One region of the Kaistia defluvii genome, then DNA from elsewhere that is predicted to be linked to it. Evidence: predicted binding sites of a transcription regulator. Region 1 holds the regulator's gene; each other region holds the start of a gene.
What was found. The regulator PhoB, encoded in region 1, activates phosphate uptake and scavenging genes when phosphate is short. The targets are predictions, from matches to a motif close to TGTCATNNANCTGTCAT.
Positions count from the first base shown of each region.

Region 2: a site for PhoB is predicted at 3,846-3,862, ahead of ABIE08_RS01775 (alkaline phosphatase). Genes of this name have one in related genera too.
Region 3: a site for PhoB is predicted at 3,279-3,295, ahead of ABIE08_RS02150 (CorA family divalent cation transporter). Genes of this name have one in related genera too.
Region 4: a site for PhoB is predicted at 3,599-3,615, ahead of ABIE08_RS07885 (esterase-like activity of phytase family protein). Genes of this name have one in related genera too.

Region 1 covers NZ_JBEPSM010000002.1:140,733-146,078, forward strand. Annotated here, with positions in the region: gene pstC (phosphate ABC transporter permease subunit PstC) at 1-475, shown strand, start outside; gene pstA (phosphate ABC transporter permease PstA) at 487-1,389, shown strand; gene pstB (phosphate ABC transporter ATP-binding protein PstB) at 1,386-2,171, shown strand; gene phoU (phosphate signaling complex protein PhoU) at 2,197-2,913, shown strand; gene phoB (phosphate regulon transcriptional regulator PhoB) at 2,946-3,644, shown strand; gene ABIE08_RS13680 (GcrA family cell cycle regulator) at 3,856-4,389, opposite strand; gene ABIE08_RS13685 (aspartate aminotransferase family protein) at 4,798-5,346, shown strand, end outside.
Region 2 covers NZ_JBEPSM010000001.1:361,535-366,880, reverse strand. Annotated here, with positions in the region: gene ABIE08_RS01790 (ABC transporter permease) at 1-589, opposite strand, end outside; gene ABIE08_RS01785 (ABC transporter ATP-binding protein) at 586-1,272, opposite strand; gene ABIE08_RS01780 (hypothetical protein) at 1,276-1,740, opposite strand; gene ABIE08_RS01775 (alkaline phosphatase) at 2,029-3,783, opposite strand; gene ABIE08_RS01770 (LysR family transcriptional regulator) at 3,920-4,828, opposite strand; gene ABIE08_RS01765 (aldo/keto reductase family oxidoreductase) at 4,923-5,346, shown strand, end outside.
Region 3 covers NZ_JBEPSM010000001.1:435,033-440,378, reverse strand. Annotated here, with positions in the region: gene ABIE08_RS02165 (cytochrome ubiquinol oxidase subunit I) at 1-782, shown strand, start outside; gene cydB (cytochrome d ubiquinol oxidase subunit II) at 798-1,949, shown strand; gene cydX (cytochrome bd-I oxidase subunit CydX) at 1,965-2,093, shown strand; gene ABIE08_RS02150 (CorA family divalent cation transporter) at 2,192-3,193, opposite strand; gene ABIE08_RS02145 (NAD(P)/FAD-dependent oxidoreductase) at 3,384-4,667, shown strand; gene amaB (L-piperidine-6-carboxylate dehydrogenase) at 4,705-5,346, shown strand, end outside.
Region 4 covers NZ_JBEPSM010000001.1:1,662,437-1,667,782, reverse strand. Annotated here, with positions in the region: gene rpoC (DNA-directed RNA polymerase subunit beta') at 1-2,096, shown strand, start outside; gene ABIE08_RS07890 (alpha/beta hydrolase) at 2,299-3,567, shown strand; gene ABIE08_RS07885 (esterase-like activity of phytase family protein) at 3,684-5,018, shown strand; gene ABIE08_RS07880 (cupin domain-containing protein) at 5,177-5,346, shown strand, end outside.

The DNA of each region.
Region 1 (5,346 bases):
CTTCGCCGGCCCGCCCTACGGCATCGGCATCCTGACCGCCGGCTTCATCCTGGCCATCATGGTGCTGCCCTTCATCACCTCGATCACCCGCGACGTGTTCGACACGGTGCCGCCGGTTCTGAAGGAAGCGACCTACGGCCTCGGCTGCACGACCTCGGAAGTCGTGACCAAGGTGGTGCTGCCCTATACCCGCGTCGGCGTCATCGGCGGCGTCATGCTGGGCCTTGGCCGCGCGCTCGGCGAAACCATGGCCGTCACCTTCGTGATCGGCAACGCCCACAAGATCTCCGCCTCGATCCTGTCGCCGGGCACGACCATCTCGGCCTCGATCGCCAACGAATTCACGGAAGCCGTCGGCGATCTCTACACCTCGTCGCTGATCGCGCTCGGCCTGATCCTCTTCGTCATCACCTTCATCGTTCTCGCCGCGGCGCGTCTGCTGCTGATGCGCATGAACGTCAAAGCCGGCAATTGAGGCGCCCGATCATGGCAAGCAATCTCGGCACAATCGGCTCCGGCGGCCTTTCCGCCGCCTCGACGCCCGCCGCCCAGGCGATCTACCGTCGCCGCCGTCGCGGCAACAAGATCCTGCTGACGCTCTCCGTCGGCGCCACCATCTTCGGCCTGGCCTGGCTGGTGCTGATCCTCGGCGCGCTGCTCTATCAGGGCTTCAGCGGTCTCTCGCTGGCGGTCTTCACCGAAATGACGCCGCCGCCGGGCTCGGCCGGTGGCCTTCTGAACGCCATCATGGGCAGCCTGGTCATGACCTTCGGCGGCGTGATCATCGGCACGCCGATCGGCATCCTGGCCGGCACCTACATGTCGGAATACGGCCGCAACAACAAGCTGACGATGGTCGTGCGCTTCATCAACGACATCCTGCTGGCGGCGCCGTCGATCGTCATCGGCCTGTTCGTCTATGAGGTGGTCGTCGTCCGGATGGGGCACTTCTCGGCCTTCGCCGGCATGGCGGCGCTCGCCATCCTGGTCATCCCGGTCGTCGTCCGCACGACGGAGGACATGCTCAACCTGGTGCCGAACCAGCTTCGCGAGGCTGCCGCCTCTCTCGGCCTGCCGCGCTCGATCATGATCCGCCACGTCGCCTACAAGGCCGCGATGTCGGGCATCGTCACCGGCGTGCTGCTGGCGATCGCCCGCGTCAGCGGCGAAACCGCCCCGCTGCTCTTCACCGCGCTGAACAACCAGTTCTGGAGCACCAACCTGAACGCGCCGATGTCGTCGCTGCCGGTGACGATCTTCCAGTTCGCCCTGTCGCCCTATCCGGATTGGCAGAAGCTGGCCTGGACCGGTGCCCTGCTCATCACCTTTACCGTGCTGGCGCTCAACATCGTCGCTCGCGCCTTCCTCAGCCCCAAGGCTCAAAAATGACCCAGTCCGCGATGAACACGGCCGGCATGGCCGAGAAGATCTCGATCCGCAATCTGAAGTTCTTCTACGGCGACAACCTCGCGCTGAAGACCATCAACCTGCCGCTGTTCGAGAAGAAGGTCACCGCTTTCATCGGCCCGTCGGGTTGCGGCAAGTCGACCCTGCTGCGCGTGCTGAACCGGATGTACGACCTCTATCCGCGCCAGCGGGCCGAGGGCGAGGTGATCTTCGACGGCAAGAACGTGCTCGACCCCGACCAGGACCGCAACATGCTGCGCGCCCGCGTCGGCATGGTGTTCCAGAAGCCGACGCCGTTCCCGATGTCGATCTACGACAACATCGCCTTCGGCATCCGCCTGTATGAAAACATCTCGCGCTCCGAGATGGACGGCCGGGTCGAGGCGGCGCTGACGCGCGGCGCGCTCTGGAACGAGGTCAAGGACAAGCTGCACACCAGCGGTCTCAGCCTCTCCGGCGGCCAGCAGCAGCGCCTCTGCATCGCCCGCACCATCGCGGTGCGGCCGGAAGTCGTGCTGTTCGACGAGCCCTGCTCGGCGCTCGATCCGATCTCGACCGCCAAGATCGAGGAACTGATCGACGAGCTGACGACCGATTACACGATCGCCATCGTCACCCACAACATGCAGCAGGCCGCCCGCGTCTCGGACTACACGGCCTTCATGTATCTCGGCGAGCTGATCGAGTTCGACGAGACCACGAAGATCTTCACCGCCCCGAGCGACAAGCGCACGCAGGACTACATCACCGGTCGCTTCGGCTAAGCCGGGCCACGGGTAGGAGCACGACATGTCCGAACACATCGTTTCCAAGTACGACGAAGAACTGAACGACGTCGCCCGCCGCATCGCCGAGATGGGCGGCATGGCCGAGCGTCTCGTCGACGTCGCGGTCGGCGCGCTGATGCGCGTCGATGCCGCGACCGCCCGCACCGTCATCGCGGACGACAAGAAGCTCGACGTGCTGCAGCGCGAATGCGAAGAGCGCGCCATCATGATCATCGCCCGGCGCCAGCCCATGGCGATGGACCTGCGCGAAGTCATCGCCGCGCAGCGCATCGCCAGCGATCTCGAGCGCATCGGCGACCTAGCCAAGAACATCGCCAAGCGCGTCATTGCGCTGGACGGCCACATCCAGTCCAAGCGCTTCAACACCGGCGTCGAGCACATGGCGCAGCTGTCGCTGGCGCAGCTCAAGGACGTGCTGGATTCCTACGCGACCCGCGACGTCGACCAGGCCTACCAGGTCTGGAAGCGTGACGAAGAAATCGACGCCATGTACACGTCGCTCTTCCGCGAGCTGCTGACCTACATGATGGAAGATCCGCGCAACATCACCTTCTGCACGCATCTCCTGTTCTGCGCCAAGAACATCGAGCGCATCGGCGACCATGCGACCAACATCGCCGAGACGGTCTATTATGTCGTCACCGGCCAGGTCCTGGCCGAGGATCGTCCCAAGCAGGATGAATCCAGCACGACCGCCGTCGCGTATGAGAAGAACTGACCCCTGCGTCAGGTTTACTGGGATATCCGTGAATGACGCCACGCGTTATGATCGTTGAGGATGAGGAGGCGCTGAGCCTCCTCCTCCGCTACAACCTCGAAGCCGAGGGCTATGCCGTCGAGGTGGTGCCGCGCGGCGACGACGCCGAGATGCGCCTGCTCGAAACCGTACCCGACCTGCTGCTGCTCGACTGGATGCTGCCGGGCATTTCCGGCATCGAGCTGTGCCGCCGCCTGCGGGCACGCGACGCGACCCGCACCCTGCCGGTGATCATGCTGACGGCGCGCGGCGAGGAACAGGAACGCATCCGGGGCCTCGCCACCGGCGCCGACGACTATGTCGTCAAGCCGTTCTCCGTGCCGGAACTGATGGCCCGCGTGCGCGCCATCCTGCGCCGCTCGAAGCCGGAGGTGATCGCCTCGCTGCTGCGCGCCGGCGACATCGAGCTCGACCGCGAGACGCACCGCGTCCGCCGCTCCGGCCGCGAGCTGCATCTCGGCCCGACCGAGTTCCGCCTGCTCGAATATCTGATGAAGAGCCCGGGCCGCGTGTTTTCCCGCGAGCAGCTGCTCGACGGCGTCTGGGGCCGCGACGTCTATGTCGACGAGCGCACGGTCGACGTGCATATCGGTCGGCTGCGCAAGGCGGTCAATCGCGGCCGCGTCAAGGACCCGATCCGCACGGTGCGCGGCTCCGGCTACTCCTTCGACGACCAGTTCGCGATGGCGTGAGGGGATCCCGTGGCCGCTTCCTGATGGGAGGGGCGGGGCAGTCTTCCGAAAATTCAGCCCAACCAAAAAGCCGCGTGGCCCTCCACGCGGCTTTTTGCATGCAACGAGCCAGGGCAGAAAAAAAGGCCGTGCGCCCCGGGGGAGGCGACACGGCCAGACTTGCATCGCAGTCCGACGGTGGGAGGAGGCCGTCAGCCGCGGCGCGGCGCAATCAGGCGCCGACAGCCTTCTTCTGGCGACGATCATGCACGGGCTGATAGGCAACCCGCGAATGATATTCGCAATAGGGAATGCCGGAATTCGAGCGCTGGCCGCAGAAGTGGAAATCCTCGGTGCTCGGATCGCCGATCGGCCACTTGCAGGTCTGCTCGGTCAGGGTGAGGATCGTCGCGTGCAGGCTGATCGGAACGACGACGTCGTCCGAACCAACTGCCCGGGGCACGCGCCGCGGCTCGGGTGCGATCTGGCTCATCGGCTTCAGGGCCGTGTTGCCGGCGACGAGTGGCCTGACGGGATTGGGGCGCCCTGTCGTGACCGAGCGTCCGTTGGTGGCAGCCGCGGGCTTGCGGGCGCGAGCGACCGGCGCCGTTGCCGGCTTGGCACGGCCGGAAAGGCTCAGCCGGTGTACCTTGCCGATGACCGCATTGCGCGTTACGCCGCCGAGTTCCGAAGCGATCTGGCTTGCGCTCAAGCCGTCGGTCCAGAGTTTTTTCAGCAACTCAACCCGTTCGTCCGTCCAAGTCATAGCGTGTCCTTGTCGGTCGGAGCGATACCCGGAATCCTGTCGCGGTCGTTCAGCCGGGATGCCGGACGACTGCGGACGCCATACAAGGGTCAGGGGGAGGTACCTGCTCGATATTTCGTGTCTTAACGAAAATTAAGATACTATATGGCGTGACTCGGTGACAAGAGTCGGAGGGATGGGTAGCGGCCGATCGGGCTGTTTTCCCCAACTTGCGACGGATTTCGGATCCATGAGTCTCGTCAATCGCTTAGCCGTCATGACCGCGCGCGAGCGGCGTTTTCATTGACACAAATCGTCACGACCGTGATATAAGGGCAACGCATAAAGGTGCTGCCCGGCGCGTTGGCCTCGGGCGGCACCTTTGATTTTTAAGCACCCATTTCCGTGGTTTCATCCGAAGGAGGGGATATGAGCGCCCCCGATACCAGCGTTAAAAAGACCTCGTCCAGCCTCTATGACACCTTTTCGCGTGCGCCGCTCGAGTTCGAGCGAGGCGAGGGGGCCTGGGTCTTTACGCGAGAGGGCGACGCTTATCTCGATTTCTCCGCCGGCATCGCGGTGAACACGCTTGGCCATGCCAATCCGATCCTGGTGCAGGCGCTGACCGAACAGGCCGGCAAGCTCTGGCACACCTCGAACCTGTTCCGGATCCCGGGCCAGGAGAAGCTTGCCGACACGCTGGTCGCCAATACCTTCGCCGACCGGGTCTTCTTCGCCAATTCGGGCGCCGAGGCCAACGAGGCCGCCATCAAGACGGCGCGGCGCTATCATTACGTCAACGGCCAGCCCGACCGGTACCGCATCCTCACCATCGAGGGCGCGTTCCACGGCCGGACCCTGGCGACGCTCGCCGCCGGCGGGCAGCAGAAATATCTCGACGGCTTCGGCCCGAAGGCGGACGGCTTCGACCAGGTGCCGTTCGGCGACATGGCGGCGATCAAGGCCGCGGTGACGCCG
Region 2 (5,346 bases), on a different contig from region 1:
TGCCCCAGACCGCCTCGATCGGGACGAGGATGGCGCGGTCCCAGGGCGTGCCGGTCGGCGCCATGCGGCCGACGACGCGATAGGCGATCTCGGCATGGGTATGACCGCCCTCGCCCGCCATGCCGTGCATCGGCTTCACATCCTGGCCGAGCCGGAGCGGCACGGCGGCGCCGATGACGGCTTCGGCGCGCGCGGTGAAAGCCCGGCCCTCGGCCAGCCCGACGCCGGCGCCATCGATCAGCGCCGTGGTGGTGCCGACGATCGGATGGCCATCGAACGAATCGCCGAAGCCGACCGGCGCGGCCCAGACGACGCGGGGATCCTCGGCGAGATCGTGCAGCACCTTGCCGGAGACGAGCGGCAGCGGCGCTGCCTGCAGGAAGATCGAGGAGAGCACCAATTGCGTCTCGCTGCCGGCGGCGCCGACGACGAGATCGAACCGGTCCGCTGCCCTCGCGCTGCCGAGGCGCAGCGCCCGCTCCTGCAGCGTCACGGCGACGCCGAGCGCGGTGGCGAGCGCCACCAGCAGGATGACGACCAGCGAGCCCGCCCAGAGACGGCGGAGATCGGCGAAGACGAAGCGAATCATGCGGCCTGTTCTCCGGCGGGGTCGGCCGCGATGCGGCCTGCGATGAGGCGGATGCGCCGGTCCATGCGCTCGATCAGCCGCGCGTCATGCGAGACGACCAGCACGGTCGCTCTCTCCTCGGCCGCCAGTTCCAGCAGGAGATCGACGACCACGGCGCCGCTTTCGGGATCCAGGCTTGCCGTCGGCTCGTCGGCGATGATGATGCCCGGCTTGCGCAGCAGCGCGCGGGCGACGGCGACGCGCTGCATCTCGCCGCGCGACATGGTGGTGACCGGCTGGTCGGGACGGGCGAGCCCGACCCGACGCATCAACTCGCGCGCCCGGTCGATATGCGGGGCAACGCTTCGCGCCCGCAGCCGGACGGGCAGCAGCACGTTTTCGAGCGCTGACAGGCCCGGAAACAAATGGAAGTCCTGCATCACCAGGCCGACATTCCCGGCGCGCCACGCATCGCGCGCGCCCTCCGAAAGCGTGGCGATGTCGGTATCATGCCAGCGCACGACGCCCTCGCTCGCGCGCTCCAGCCCGGTGACGATGTTGACCAGCGTGCTCTTGCCGGAACCGGAAGGCCCCGTGACGGCGACCCGCTCGCCGGGCGCGATCGCCAGCGCCGGGATCGACAGCACCGGCGTCGGCAGGCCCGGGAAGGAAACGACGAGACGTTCGAGGCGCAACCCGAGCATGGCTCAGACTTCGCCAAAGCTGGCGTCGCGCAGGCGCAGCAGGCTGACGAAGCCGGTCTCGGGGTCGGTCCAGGAGCCGTATTCGAGCACGCCCCTCACCTCGATCACCGCGTTCGGCTGCACGAAGGTCTGCTTCTCGCCGAGATAGACGACGAGGATATTGTCGGGCCAATCGGCATCGGACGAGCAGAATGGGCAGAGCGCCATCGGGATTTCCGTCAGAACGAAGAAGGCCGCCTCGGCCTTGAGCGGCGGCGCCATGAAGCCGCGCATGGTCACGGTCTGGCCGGCCTGCTGCTTGACCTTGTCGGAGAAAGTCAGACCGAGGACGCCGACGGAACCATAGAGTTCGTCAAAGGTGAGCGTCGGCGCGGCGGCAAGCGCGGGCGGTGTGATCCCGGAGGCCGTCGCCAGGGCGGCGAACCCGCCCAGCAGCGCATCGCGCCGCGAAATCCGAACCAGCGTCATGGGTTTCTCCTATCGAGTGCAGAGACCTTCGCTCACCGGCCCCGGAGCTGCTGGCGCAACATCATGGAAGCGTCACGCTCTGTGGATCCCTCGGTCGTCATCCCGGCGGAGGCCGGGATCCAGACGCACCGACGTGGCGAAGTCTGGCTTCCCCTTGATGGGCCGGTGTGTATGGGCCCCGGCCTTCGCCGGGGCGACGAAGCCACTAGCGAGAGGGCCTCAGGCCTCCACAAAACGGCTCCGGGCGCGAGCGCCCGAAGCCTGAGTATGCAGCCAGAGGCCGCCGGATCACTTCTTGGCGGGGGCGAGGGCCAGGGCGTCGACGATCACGCGGTAGACGTCACTCTGCTCCATGTAGCCCTTGAAGCCTTCCGAGCCGGGACCGGTCGACTGCAGCACGACGTCGTCGACGGCGTGGACGCCCGAGTCACCTTCGCGGGGGATGTTGCCCTGGACGAAGACGGCGCCGGGAACGTCCTTGTAGGCTTCGTTGGCGACATATTCCTTCTTCTCGTTCTGCACGGCCGGGACGAACGGGCCGTCGAGCTTCGGGCGGAAGGTCTCGTAGTGGTCGGGGCCGTTGTTGGCGGCGATGAACAGGCGACGGCTGACGTCGATCTTGTCCGGGTAGCCGTCCTTGTCCGCGTCCGTGTAGTTGGGGAAGCCGGCATCGGCATAGGTGCCGACCTTCTCGCGCATCTCCGGGCCGGCCTTGTCGTCATCGACCGTGCCGATGATCGAGACGCCGTGGGTGTGGTCGCCCGTGACGACGATCAGCGTGTCTGGGTTCTTCTCGGCGAAGGCACGGGCCGCGGCGACCGCCTTGTCGAATTCGATGGTCTCGACGACGGCGCGATCCCAGTCGAGCGGATGGGACATCTTGTCGATGTTGGCGGCCTCGACCATCAGGAAGAAGCCCTCCGGGTTCTTCGAAAGCTGTGCGAGCGCGGCTTCCGTCATCTCGACCAGGCCCGGCTGGTTCGGGAACTTGCCGACCGTGCCCTTCTTCAGGAAGTTGCGGTCGAGCAGCGTGTCCATGTTGCCGGTGTGGAACAGGCCGAGGATCTTGCCGGTATTGGTGCCGGCGGCCTTTTCCAGTTCCGCCTTGTCGGTGGCCAGCGTGTAGCCGGCGTCCTGGAACTGCTTGATGTAGTCCTTGTCGTCCTTGCGCTTGGAGCCGGGCGTCTCCTTGCCGAGGAAGTAGGCCGAGCCGCCGCCGAGCACGACGTCCGGCTGCACGTCGAACATCATGCCGGTGATCTCAGCCTTGTCGGCGCGCTTGCGGGTGTGGGCGACGACGGCGGCCGGGGTGGCGTCCTGAAGTTCCGAGGTGGTGACGATGCCGATCGACTTCTTGGTCTGGCGGCGCAGCGCCTCGCCCAGGGTCTCGACCTTCGGGTCATCCAGCGAAGCCGGCGTGCGATCGGCATAGACGCCGAGCGCGTTCACGGCTGTCTTGTGGCCGGTCATGTAGGCCGACATCGTGTTGGCGCTGTCGGTGGCGATGGCTTCCGTCGACGATGTGCCGATGAAGGCCATGTGGTCGAGGTCGTCCATGGCGAGGCGGCCATCGGCCTTGCCCTCGGTCATGCCCTTGGACATGATTCGTGCCGCGGTCCGATGCGCGACGGAGAGGCCGTCGCCGAGCAGGAAGATGACGTTCTTGGCCTTGGGCTGCTCGGCCGTGCCGTAGACGACCCAGGTGACGGACTTGGTCTCGCCGCCAGCGGTGGCCTCGACCTTGTAGTCGCCGGGCGTGGCGAGAACGAGCTTGCGCAGCGTCAGCGCCGAGCCGAGCTTCTTGTCGTCCTTGCCGAGTTCCGTCTCGGTGAAGGTCGCTTCCTGGCCGAAGACCGTCTTGTAGTCCTGGCCATTGACCGTGACCTTGATGTCTTCGGGCTTCACGGTCTCGTTGAACTCGACCTTGAAGTCGAACGGCGAGCCGGCGAGAATCGTGGCACGGTCCAGCGGATAGACCGTGGTCGCCTGTGCCGTGCCGGCGAGCATGGTCGTCGCAGCCAGCGTGAACAGCAATGTGCGCATCGGGAGCCTCTTCGAAATGGGGGGCCGCGCAGCGGCCTACGGACCGGGCCTAAAAGCTGCGCATGACACCCATGTGAAAGTGCCCGACGAAAGCGCGCGAAATGACAAGCCGGCGTGGAAATAGCGTCGGAGAGCGTCAGGGACGCGGCGGCCGATCCCGGATGAAATCGACAAAGGCGCGCAGCGGCGCCGGGACGAGGCGGCGGCCCGGATAATAGAGAAACGGCCCGGAGAAGCGCTGCCACCAGGGCTCGAGCACCGGCTCCAGCGCGCCGCTGTCGAGATGCGGCCGCAACCAGTCCTCGAACAGATAGAGGATGCCGGTGCCAGCCAGCGCGGCGTCGACGGCAAGGTCGGTGGCCGGCCCCGCCTGCACGATCAGCGGGCCCGTCGGCTCGACGCGGACGATCTCGCCCTCGCGCTCGAATTCCCAGGCCGCCATCGATCCGCTGGAAAAGCGCCCACGGATGCAGTCGTGCTCCAGCAGGTCGCGCGGATGTTCCGGCCGGCCGCGACGATCGAGATAGGCGGGCGCCGCGGCTGTCGCGAAGCGCTGGACGCGAGGCCCGATCGGCATCGCGATCATGTCCTGCTCCAGCCGCTCGTCGTAGCGGATGCCGGCGTCGCAGCCGGCGGCCAGGACGTCGACGAAGCTGTCCTCGGCGATGATCTCGAGCCGGATTTCGGGATAGACCGCCAGGAAGGCGGGGACGATATCCGGCAGCACCAGCCGCACGGCACTGACCGGCACGTTCAGTCGCAGCACCCCGGCCGGCCGGTCGCGATAGCCATTGACCACGTCGAGGGCCGCCTGAACCTCGGCCAATGCCGGCGCCAGCCGTTCCAGCAGCCCCCTGCCCGCCTCGGTCAGCTGGACGCTGCGCGTCGTCCGGTTGAACAGGCGAACGCCGAGCTGCGCCTCGAGCCGCCGCACCGCCTCGCTCAGCGCCGAGGCGCTGCCGCCGGTAAGCCGTGCGCCATCGCGAAATCCCTTGGCGCGGGCCACCGCCACGAATGCATTGAGATCGCTCAGTTCCGCCGTCATTGTTCGCCAATCCGCACAAGCCGTCCGGATTGTATCGGATTATCGGAAATGCAGGCAGCCTCTATCTGTGGGTCACCGAAAACGGAGAAAGACGATGTCCAAAATCAATGAGGCCGGCACCCACAAGCTCGGCGATCGCACTGTAAAACGCCTTGGCTATGGCGCGATGCAGCTCGCAGGGCCCGGCGTGTTCGGGCCAGCCAAAGACCATACGGCAGCCCTCGCCGTGCTGCGCGAGGCGCTGGCGCAAGGCGTCGACCACATCGACACCAGCGACTTCTACGGCCCGCACGTCACCAACCAGCTGATCCGCGAGGCGCTGCATCCCTATTCCGACGACCTGACCATCGTCACCAAGATCGGCGCGCGGCGCGGCGCCGACAAATCCTGGATCCCCGCCTACGAGCCGACGGAACTGACGGCGGCGGTTCACGACAACCTCCGCAATCTCGGCCTCGACGCGCTCGACGTTGTGAACCTTCGCATCATGTTCGATACGCATGGCCCGGCCGAAGGAT
Region 3 (5,346 bases), on a different contig from region 1:
CGATCAACGTCATCGCCTTCCCCAACATGGAGAAGCAGGAAAACTCCTTCGCCATCAGCGTCCCCTACCTGCTGGGCCTGATCGGCACCCGCTCGCTGACGACTGAACTACCCGGCATCCTCAACCTGGTGGACTCCGCGCATGAGAGGATCCGCGACGGCATCGAGGCCTATGTCGCGCTGCAGAAGGTCCGCGCCAACCCCGCCGACAGCGAAGCCCGCGCCGTATTCGACGCGAAGTGGCCGAACCTCGGCTATGGTTTGCTGGTCAAGCAGTTCCGCACCGACATCGAGAACGCCACGCCGGAAGACATCACCAAGGCAGCGAATTCGACCATCCCGAACGTGCCGGTGCTGTTCTGGAGCTTCCGCGTGATGGTGGGTCTCGGCTTCTACTTCATCGCCTTCTTCGGCGCCGCTTTCTGGATCGCCTCGCGGCACAAGCTCGGCGAGAAGCGCTGGACGCTGTGGCTGGCACTGTTCAGCCTGCCGCTGCCCTGGCTCGCGATCGAATGCGGCTGGTTGCTAGCCGAGTACGGCCGCCAGCCCTGGGCGATCGAAGGCGTGTTGCCGACCTTCTACGCGGCATCGGGGCTCACCCTCTGGGATCTCGCCATCAGCCTCGCCCTGTTCCTGGCCATCTACACCGTGCTGGCGATCATCGAGGTCGTGCTGATGGTCAAGACCATCAAGAAGGGACCGCTGGACCATAACCCCTTCGAGTCCGCTCCTGCGGGTGCCGGTGTCCTGCCGGTGACGGCAGCCGCCGCTCCGAAGCTCTGATCCGCGAGGTATGCGATGAGTAACATTGTGCCTATCGACTATGAGACGCTCCGCCTCCTCTGGTGGATGCTCCTCGGCATTCTGCTGATCGGCTTCGCGGTCATGGACGGCTTCGATCTCGGCATCGGCGCCCTCCTCCCGTTCGTCGCTAAGACGGACGAAGAACGGCGTATCGTGATCAACGTCGTCGGCCCGGTCTGGGAAGGCAACCAGGTCTGGCTGATCCTGGGCGGCGGCGCCATCTTCGCCGCCTTCCCCCTGCTCTATGCCGTGTCGTTCTCCGGCCTCTATCTGGCGATGATGGTGATCCTGATCGCCCTCATCCTGCGGCCGGTCGGCTTCAAGTATCGCAGCAAGATCGGCGATACCGGCTGGCGCTCGAAGTGGGACATGGTGCTTTGCTTCTGCGGCACCGTCCCGGCCCTGATCCTTGGCGTTGCCGTCGGCAACGTGCTGCTCGGCCTACCCTTCGAGCTCGACGGCACGATGCGGACCTTCTATCGCGGCAACTTCTTCCAGCTGCTGACGCCGTTCGCGCTTCTGACCGGCCTCGTCAGCCTCTCCATGCTGATCATGCATGGCGCGGCGCTGCTGACCTGGAAGACGTCGGGCCCGATCGCCGACCGCGCCCGTACCTATGGCCGGTGGGCGGCGCTCGCCGCGATCGTGCTGTTCGCACTTGCCGGCGTCTGGATCGCCTACGGCATTGGCGGGCATGTGATCACCAGCGTCATCGATCCGAACGGCCAATCCAACCCGCTCGGCAAGACGGCGATGGTCGAGACCGGCGCCTGGCTCGCCAACTACAAGACCTATCCCTGGATGATGATCGCGCCGATCGCGGGCTTCGTCGGCCTGGTACTGGCTCTGGTGGGCTTCACCATCCGCAAGCCGGCCCTCACCTTCATCACCTCGGGGCTGGGCGTCTTCGGCATCATCGCGACGGCGGGCGTCTCGCTCTTCCCGTTCCTGCTGCCGTCCTCGATCAACCCCAATGCCGGCCTGACGATCTGGGACGCCTCGTCCTCGCATCTGACGCTCTGGATCATGCTGCTCTCGACCGGCTTCTTCCTGCCGATCATCCTGCTCTACACGGCCTTCATCTACCGGGTCATGCGCGGCAAGGTGACGGGAGACAGCATGGCCAAGAACCCCAACGCCTACTGAGTGGAGGACGACGCAATGTGGTACTTTTCCTGGATCCTCGGCCTCAGCCTGGCCTGCGCCTTCGGCATCCTCAACGCCATGTGGTACGAGCTGCGCGACGACCGGCTGAAGGGTCGCATCGCGATCACCCCGGCCGAAGACTAACCGGCTGATCGGCGCGACCAACGCGCCGGCCAACGACACCAGCGACCGCCTTGCGCGATCTTCGGATCCCGCCTGGCGGTCGTTTCGTTTGGGGGCTGCTATTCGAAGAAGCCGAGCCGTTTCAGCAGCAGCAGGGTGCAGCCCGAGGCCAGGCCGCCGATCAGCGACGCGCCGATCCAGCCATGCGCGCCCTCGAGAAAGGGGAGACCGCCGGTGTTCATGCCGAAGAAGCCGGTGACCAGCGTCGGCGGCATCAGCAGCGCCGTCATGACCGACAGCACATAGAGATGCCGGTTGCTGATTGTGGCCAGCTTCGCCGCGATCTCGTCCTGCAGGAAGCGCGCGCGGTCCTGCACCTCCTGCACTTCCTGGTCGAGCGTCTCGATCCGGCGCAAGAGCCGTTCCGCTGCCGCGCGCGAGGCGACGTGGCTGCCGTCGACGTGTTCATCCTCGGCGAATTCGCGCAGGATGCTGCGCAGGCCTGATAGCTGGCGGTGCAATTTCACGGCTGTGCGCCGCAAGGGGCCGAGACGGCGCGATTCGTCGTGCAGGCGCTCGTCGAGCACGCGATCCTCGATCGAATCGGCCTCCGTCCGCGAGGCACGCAGCGTTTCCGCGATGGCGCGCAGAACCTGTTCGATCATCACCTCGAACAAGGCAACCGGTCCGCCGACGGGATGACCGCTATCGATCTTCGTCCGCGTCAGAGCGGCGGCTCGGACCGGATGGCGGCGGCCGGAAACCAGATAGCCCGGGCCGAAGGCGAAACGCATCGGCACCGTGCGGTCGCTGTCCTCGTCGGGATCCTGCAGCGTGTCGGAGAAGCGGCCCCACACCGAGGACGCGTCATATTCGAGCGCGGGATAATCGTCCGGGCTCAGGAGCAGCCGTCGCGCCTGCGGCCCGAGCCAATCGATGCCGGCGATCCAGTCGCGCGCCAGCCTGTCGACGAAGTCGAGGTGGACCCAGAGGAACCCCTCGCCCGGAGCAAGCGGCCGGATGCAGGCATCGAACGCCACCGGCGCCGCCTGCCCTTTGCCATCGAAGCGATACGCCCAGATCACGCCCGACACGGGCCGCGCCATCCGGTCAGCCGGCAATGGATTTTCTCGGTGACTCATGGGTCGTCGGGCTATTCAAGATCGGTCGGGCGGAGCGCCGCATGGCATCACTGCGACAGCAGCCATGACAGAACGATGACAGTCGCGAGGCGGGACTGGATTTCCGTTGTCGAGGGCCTGCGCCCCAGCCATGATCGCATCAAACCTCCGGCAGCTGGCGGACAGGCATATGCAGAACGACCCGCTATCGCACGGCCTCTGGGAGCGGACGGCTCCCCCGTCTCCCGTCACGACGGCGCTTTCCCGCGCCCTGACGGCGGACGTGGTGGTGGTCGGCGGCGGCTATACCGGCCTTTCGACGGCGCTGCATGCGGCCCAGGACGGGCTCGACGTGGTGCTGCTGGAAGGCGTCGAATTCGGTTTCGGCGGCTCAGGACGGAATGTAGGTCTGGTCAATGCCGGCATGTGGGTCATGCCCGACGACCTGCCGGCAGCCCTCGGCCCCCTCTATGGCGACCGCCTGCTCGACCTGCTCGGCAACGCGCCGAAGCTCGTCTTCGAACTGGTCCGCGCCCATAACATCGCCTGCGAACTGGAGATGGCGGGGACGCTGCATTGCGCCGTGGGAGGCAAGGGCCTGATCGAAATCCAGCAGCGTGCCGCACAATGGGGCGCGCGTGGCGCGGCGGTGCGCCTGCTCGATGCGACCGAAACGGCGGCCAAGCTCGGCAGCCGCGCTTATGCCGGATCGCTGCTCGACATGCGCGCCGGAACGGTTCAGCCGCTGGCCTATGTCCGCGGCCTCGCCCATGCCGCCATCCGCGTTGGCGCACGGCTGTTCACCCAGAGTCCGGTCCGCCAGGCCGAGAAGGTCCCGACGGGCTGGCGCGTGACCACGGATCGCGGCAGCGTCACCGCCCGCTGGGTCGTCGTGGCGACCGACGCCTATACCAACATGCCTTGGCCCGAAATCCGGACCGAGCAGGTGCACCTGCCCTATTTCAACTTCGCCACCCTGCCGCTCAGCGCGGAGCTGCGCCAATCGATCCTGCCCGAGCGCCAGGGCGCGTGGGATACGAAGGAAGTTCTAACCTCGTTTCGCTTCGACCGTGCCGGCCGGCTGGTGTTCGGCAGCGTCGGCGCCTTGCGCGGCACCGGGGCTGCGGTGCACCGCGCCTGGGCCAAGCGGGCCCTCGCCAAGATCTATCCGCAGATCGGCGATATCGACTTCGAGGCCGAGTGGTACGGGCAGATCGGCATGACCGACAACAGCCTGCCGCGCTTCCACAGGCTGGCCGAGAACGTCATCGCCTTCTCGGGCTATAATGGTCGCGGCATTGCCCCGGGCACCGTGTTCGGCCGGGTGCTCGCCGACCATATCGCCGGCCGGATCGCGGAGGCCGATCTGCCGCTGCCGGTCACCGCGCCACAGGACGCGCGCTTGCGTCGCCTCAAGGAAGCCTATTACGAAGTAGGGGCGCAGATCGCCCATCTCGCCGATGCCCGGCTCTGAACATCCGCGCGGACGCCACGGAATTCGAGGAAACACCATGACCATCGCCATCCAGAACACCCTCGCGACCGAGGTCGATGCCCTGCTTTCCGGGATGGGGGTCACCGCCGCGCGAACGGGCGGCACGCTCGCCGTGCATTCGCCGATCACCGGCGAGGAGCTGGCGCGCCTGGTCGAGATTGACGCCGCCGGCGCCAAGGCGGCGATCGACACGGCGCACACCGCCTTCCTCGCCTGGCGCAATGTCCCGGCGCCGAAGCGCGGCGAATTGGTGCGCCTGCTCGGCGAGGAACTGCGCGCCCATAAGGCGGCGCTTGGCCGCCTCGTCTCGATCGAGGCCGGCAAGATCGTTTCCGAAGGCCTTGGCGAGGTGCAGGAGATGATCGACATCTGCGATTTCGCCGTCGGCCTGTCGCGCCAGCTCTACGGCCTGACCATCGCCACCGAGCGTAGCGACCACCGCATGATGGAGAGCTGGCATCCGCTCGGCGTCACCGGCATCATCTCGGCCTTCAACTTCCCCGTCGCCGTCTGGTCCTGGAATGCGGCGCTGGCGCTTGTCTGCGGCAACAGCGTCGTCTGGAAGCCGTCTGAGAAGACGCCGCTGACGGCGCTCGCGACCTCGGCTCTGTTCGAGCGCGCGCTCAAGCGTTTCGTTGAAGAAGGCGGGAGCGCGCCG
Region 4 (5,346 bases), on a different contig from region 1:
AAAAGCCGATGAACTCGGTCTACATGATGAGCCACTCGGGTGCCCGTGGTTCGCCGACCCAGATGAAGCAGCTTGCCGGCATGCGCGGTCTGATGACCAAGCCGTCGGGCGAGATCATCGAGAACCCGATCATCTCGAACTTCAAGGAAGGCCTGACCGTTCTCGAGTACTTCAACTCGACCCACGGTGCCCGTAAGGGTCTGGCCGACACCGCCTTGAAGACGGCGAACTCGGGCTATCTGACGCGTCGTCTCGTCGACGTGGCGCAGGACTGCATCATCATTGCGCAGGATTGCGGCACGACGAACGGCCTGAAGATGCAGGCAGTGATCGACAGCGGCCAGGTCGTCGCTTCGCTCGGCCTGCGGATTCTCGGCCGTACGGCTGCCGAGGACATCGTTTCGGGCGCGACCGGCGAAGTGCTGGTTCCGGCCGGTCACCTGATCGTCGAGAAGGATGTCGATCGCGTCGAGAAGGCTGGCGTCCAGGCGGTCAAGATCCGCTCGGTGCTGACCTGCGACACGAAGATCGGCGTCTGCGCGGCCTGCTACGGTCGCGATCTGGCGCGCGGCACGACCGTCAACATGGGCGAGGCCGTCGGCGTTATCGCGGCCCAGTCCATCGGCGAGCCCGGCACGCAGCTCACCATGCGCACGTTCCACATCGGTGGCACGGCACAGGTGGTCGACTCGTCCTTCATCGAGTCGAGCTTCGAAGGCACGGTCACGATGCGTAACCGCAACGTGGTCCGCGACTCCGGCGGCAAGCTGGTGGCCCTCGGCCGCAACATGGCGATCGTCATCGTCGACAAGGACGGCATGGAGCGCGCGGTCAACCGCGTCACCTACGGTTCGCGCGTTCACGTCGACGAAGGTGACCAGGTCAAGCGCGGCCAGCGTCTGGCCGAGTGGGACCCCTACACCCGTCCGGTTCTGACGGAAGTCTCGGGTATCGTCGGCTACGAAGACATGGTCGAAGGCATCTCGGTCGTGGAAACGGCCGACGAGGCGACCGGCATCACCAAGCGCGTCGTCATCGACTGGCGTGCCAATCCGCGCGGCGGCGATCTGAAGCCGGCGATCGTGATCAAGGGCAAGGACGGCAAGATCCTCAAGCTGGCCCGTGGCGGTGAAGCCCGGTACATGCTGTCGGTCGAGACCATTCTGTCGGTCGATCCCGGTTCGACGGTTCACGCCGGCGACGTGCTGGCGCGTATTCCGACGGAAGGCGCCAAGACGCGCGACATCACGGGCGGTCTGCCGCGCGTGGCGGAGCTGTTCGAGGCCCGTCGTCCGAAGGATCACGCCATCATCGCAGAGATGGACGGCACGATCCGCTTCGGCCGAGACTACAAGAATAAGCGTCGCGTCATCGTCGAGCCGGTCGAGGGATCGGTCGGTCTGGATGGCGAGCTGCTGGAGCCGATCGAGTACCTGATCCCGAAGGGCAAGCCGTTCCATCTCCAGGAAGGCGACGCCGTGGAGAAGGGCGACTACATCATGGACGGCAACCCTGCGCCGCATGACATCCTGGCGATCAAGGGCGTGGAGGCACTCGCGGCCTACCTCGTCAACGAGATCCAGGACGTCTATCGCCTGCAGGGCGTGCAGATCAACGACAAGCACATCGAGGTGATCGTTCGCCAGATGCTGCAGAAGGTCGAGGTCTATGATGCCGGCGAGACGGAGTTCTTCAATGGCGAGCAGATCGATCGCCTGGAGTTCGACGTGGTGAACGAGAAGGCCAAGTCCGAGGGCAAGAAGCCGGCCCAGGGCAACCCGGTCCTGCTCGGCATCACCAAGGCCAGCCTGCAGACGCGTTCGTTCTTCTCGGCAGCGTCCTTCCAGGAAACGACCCGCGTCCTCACCGAGGCGGCCGTCAACGGCAAGGTCGATCCGCTCGAGGGTCTCAAGGAGAACATCATCGTCGGCCGCCTCATCCCGGCGGGTACCGGCGGAACGATGGGCCGTATCCGCGAGATCGCGACCAAGCGCGACGAGCTGATCCTCGAGGAGCGTCGCCGTTCCTCGGCAGCGTCGCAGCCGGCGGCAGCGCCTGCTGGCCTGCTCGGTGATCTGACCAACGCGGCCGAGTAATCCACTCGGTCCAGGAATGGAAAAGGCCGCCTTCGGGCGGCCTTTTTCGTGGCGCAGAAGCCGCGCTCCCGAAGTTTGTTGTCGCCAGCGGGCCAGACATGCAACTTGCTTTCGGGATAGGCTACAATGAGCGTTGCGGAGCTTGGCTGGGGAATGGCGAAGGCTTCGTGTTTTTCGGGGGTAGGTCAACTTGCGTAGCCTGATGGTTCTGGTCCGGACTGGTGTCACGAGCCTCGTGCTCGTTGGCTTGCTCGCAGGCTGCGGCGGCCGTCCGAAGGACGTGCTGCTTCCCGTGTCGATCACGGCGCCCGTTCCCGGCAGCACCACGGTCGACATGGCCGTCGCGACCACGCGCCAGCGTTCGACCGTCCCTGGCCAGATGTTCACGGGTGAACGCGGCCGGGCCATCGATTTTGCCAACATCGTCGTCTCGATCCCGCCGGACTCGATCCGGAAAAAGGGCGACGTGCAGTGGCCGAAGAAACTGCCGGGAAATCCCTCTACGGATTTCGTCACGGTCAAGGCCGAGGATATGAACCTCGCTCAGGCGAGGGCATGGTTCAACAAGCGCATCAAGGCAACACCGAAGCGTCAGGCCTTGGTCTTCATCCATGGCTTCAACAACCGTTTTGAAGATGCCGTCTACCGCTTTGCCCAGATCGTGCATGACTCGGATTCGGACGTCGTGCCGATCCTGTTCACCTGGCCCTCGCGCGGCAGCGTCCTTGCCTATGGCTATGACCGGGAGAGCAACAACTATTCGCGCGATGCGCTCGAGCTTCTGCTGAAGGCGCTTGCGGATGATCCCAATGTCGACGAAGTCTCCATCCTGGCCCACTCCATGGGCAATTGGGTGACGCTGGAGGCGCTGCGCCAGATGGCGATCCGCGACAAGCGCATCGCGCCGAAGATCAAGAACGTCATGCTGGCCGCCCCGGACGTCGATATCGACGTCTTCCGCCGCCAGATGGCCGATATTGGCGTCAACGGGCCGAATGTTACCCTGTTCGTCTCGCAGGATGATCGCGCCTTGAAGGTTTCGCGGCGCGTCTGGGGCAATGTTGAACGCCTGGGGCAGATCAACGTCGCCCAGGAGCCATTTGCGTCCGAGCTGCAGCAGGACAAGATCACCGTCATCGACCTGACCAAGTTGCATACGGATGACCGGCTGAACCATGCGAAGTTCGCCGCGAGCCCCGAGGTTGTGCAACTGATCGGGGCGCGTCTCGCCGAAGGCCAGACCATGACGGATTCGAAGACGGCGTTCGGTGACAAGCTCGTTGCCGTGACAACGGGCGCTGCCGCCAGCGTTGGCACTGCGGCCGGCCTGATCGTGACCGCGCCGGTCGCCATCATCGATCCGGATACCCGCGATACCTACAACTCCCAGATCAAGGCGCTCGGCAACACGCTTTCGGACAATGCCGATACGGCTGGCTCGCTGCTGAAGCCCAGCGGCGTGGCCTATTAGGGGCTACGCCGGGTCTGACTGTTCGGCGGCCTGTCATGAAGGTGACATTGCGCCGTCGCTCGGCTGAGACATGGGCCGCCTAGGAGAACTCCGTTATCCCGAACGGAGATTCGTCCATGTCGCCTCGCCAGTTCCTTCTCGCCGGCCTTTCGCTCGTCGCCATGGCGGCAAGCGCTTCCGCGGCAGAGCCCACGCAGTTCGATGCCGTGCTGAGCCAGCACGCCCTGCTGCCGGCCCAGAGCTTCGCCGTGCCGCCTGCCGATGCGCCCGCGACGCTCAATACCTCCGGCCGCTACACCGGTACGGGCGCCGATTTTGGCCGCCGCTTCGATCGTCTCTATTCGATCTTCGACGAGAAGACCGGCCTGGCCCGTCCGTTCGCCGGCCAGCCCGTGCAGGGCTTCTCCGGCATCCGCGCGCTCGGCGACGGTACCTATGTCGTGCTGACCGACAATGGCTTTGGCGCCAAGGCCAATTCCGCCGACGCGATGATCATGTTCCACATCGTCAAGCCGGACTGGAAGACGGGCCGCGTCGAGATCGTCAAGACGGTCTTCGCCAAAGACCCGAACCGTGTCGTCCCGTTCCGGGTGGTCAACGAGAATACGGATGCCCGCTATCTCACCGGCGCCGACTTCGATCCCGAGAGCATCCAGAAGGTCGGCGACCATTTCTGGATCGGCGATGAGTTCGGCCCCTACCTGGTCGAGGTGGATGCGGATGGCACGGTGCTCAGCCTCAAGGAGACCGTCGTTGCCGGCGTGACCTATCGCAGCCCCGACAATTATGCGGTCGTCATGCCGGCCGGTCCCGACAAGCCGATGCCCGAATTCAACGTGCGCCGCTCCAAGGGTTTTGAAGGCATGGCGCTGTCAGCGGACGGCAAGACCCTGCATCCCATGCTGGAAGGCGCGCCCTGGGACGCCAAGGCCGGCAAGTTCGTCGAGAAGGGCGGCAAGTCCGTGCTGCCGATCTTCGATTTCGACCTTGCGTCGAAGGCCTTCGCCGATACGGTCCGCTACTATCCGCTCGAGGACTTCGGCAACGCGATCGGCGACTTCAACATGATCGACGCCAACCGCGCGCTCGTGATCGAGCGCGATGGCGGGCAGGGCGATGCCCGCGAGGGCTGGGCGGAAACACCGGCCAAGTTCAAGCGCATCTACCTGGTCGATCTCTCCAAGACCGATGCCGACGGCGTCGTGCGCAAGATCGGCTTTATCGACCTGATGAACATCAAGGATCCGAACGCCGTCGCTCGCGTCGGCTCGAAGGACGGCGTCTTCACCTTCCCGTTCGAGACCATCGAGAATGTCGACCGGATCGACGAGACCCACATCATCGTCGCCGACGACAACAACTTCCCGTTCTCGGTCGGTCGTGCGCAGGGCAAGGCCGACAACAACGAGTTCATCGTGCTCGAGGTCGGCGACTTCCTGAAGGCCGAATAGCGGCCGGCGGCTACAAGGGTTCATCATGATGAAGGGTCGCCTCCGGGCGGCCCTTTTCCTTTGGCGTCGAACTCTCTAGCAATGACGCCGAGGAAAGCCGCTCCGGACAGGGGCAGCTACCGTTGCGCTCCATGGAGCGCGCCCGGGGAGGGGCCAGGATGAAACTTCTGACACTGATCGCGCTCGGCGCGACGCTCGCGACCACCGCCGCGTTTGCCGAGGAGAGCTACAAGCCCTCCGTCAAGGTGAAGCGCATCCTGCAGACGACCACGACGACGAGTGGCGATCCGATCCACTACCCGAGCTTTACCGATCCCGAAGTGCAGAG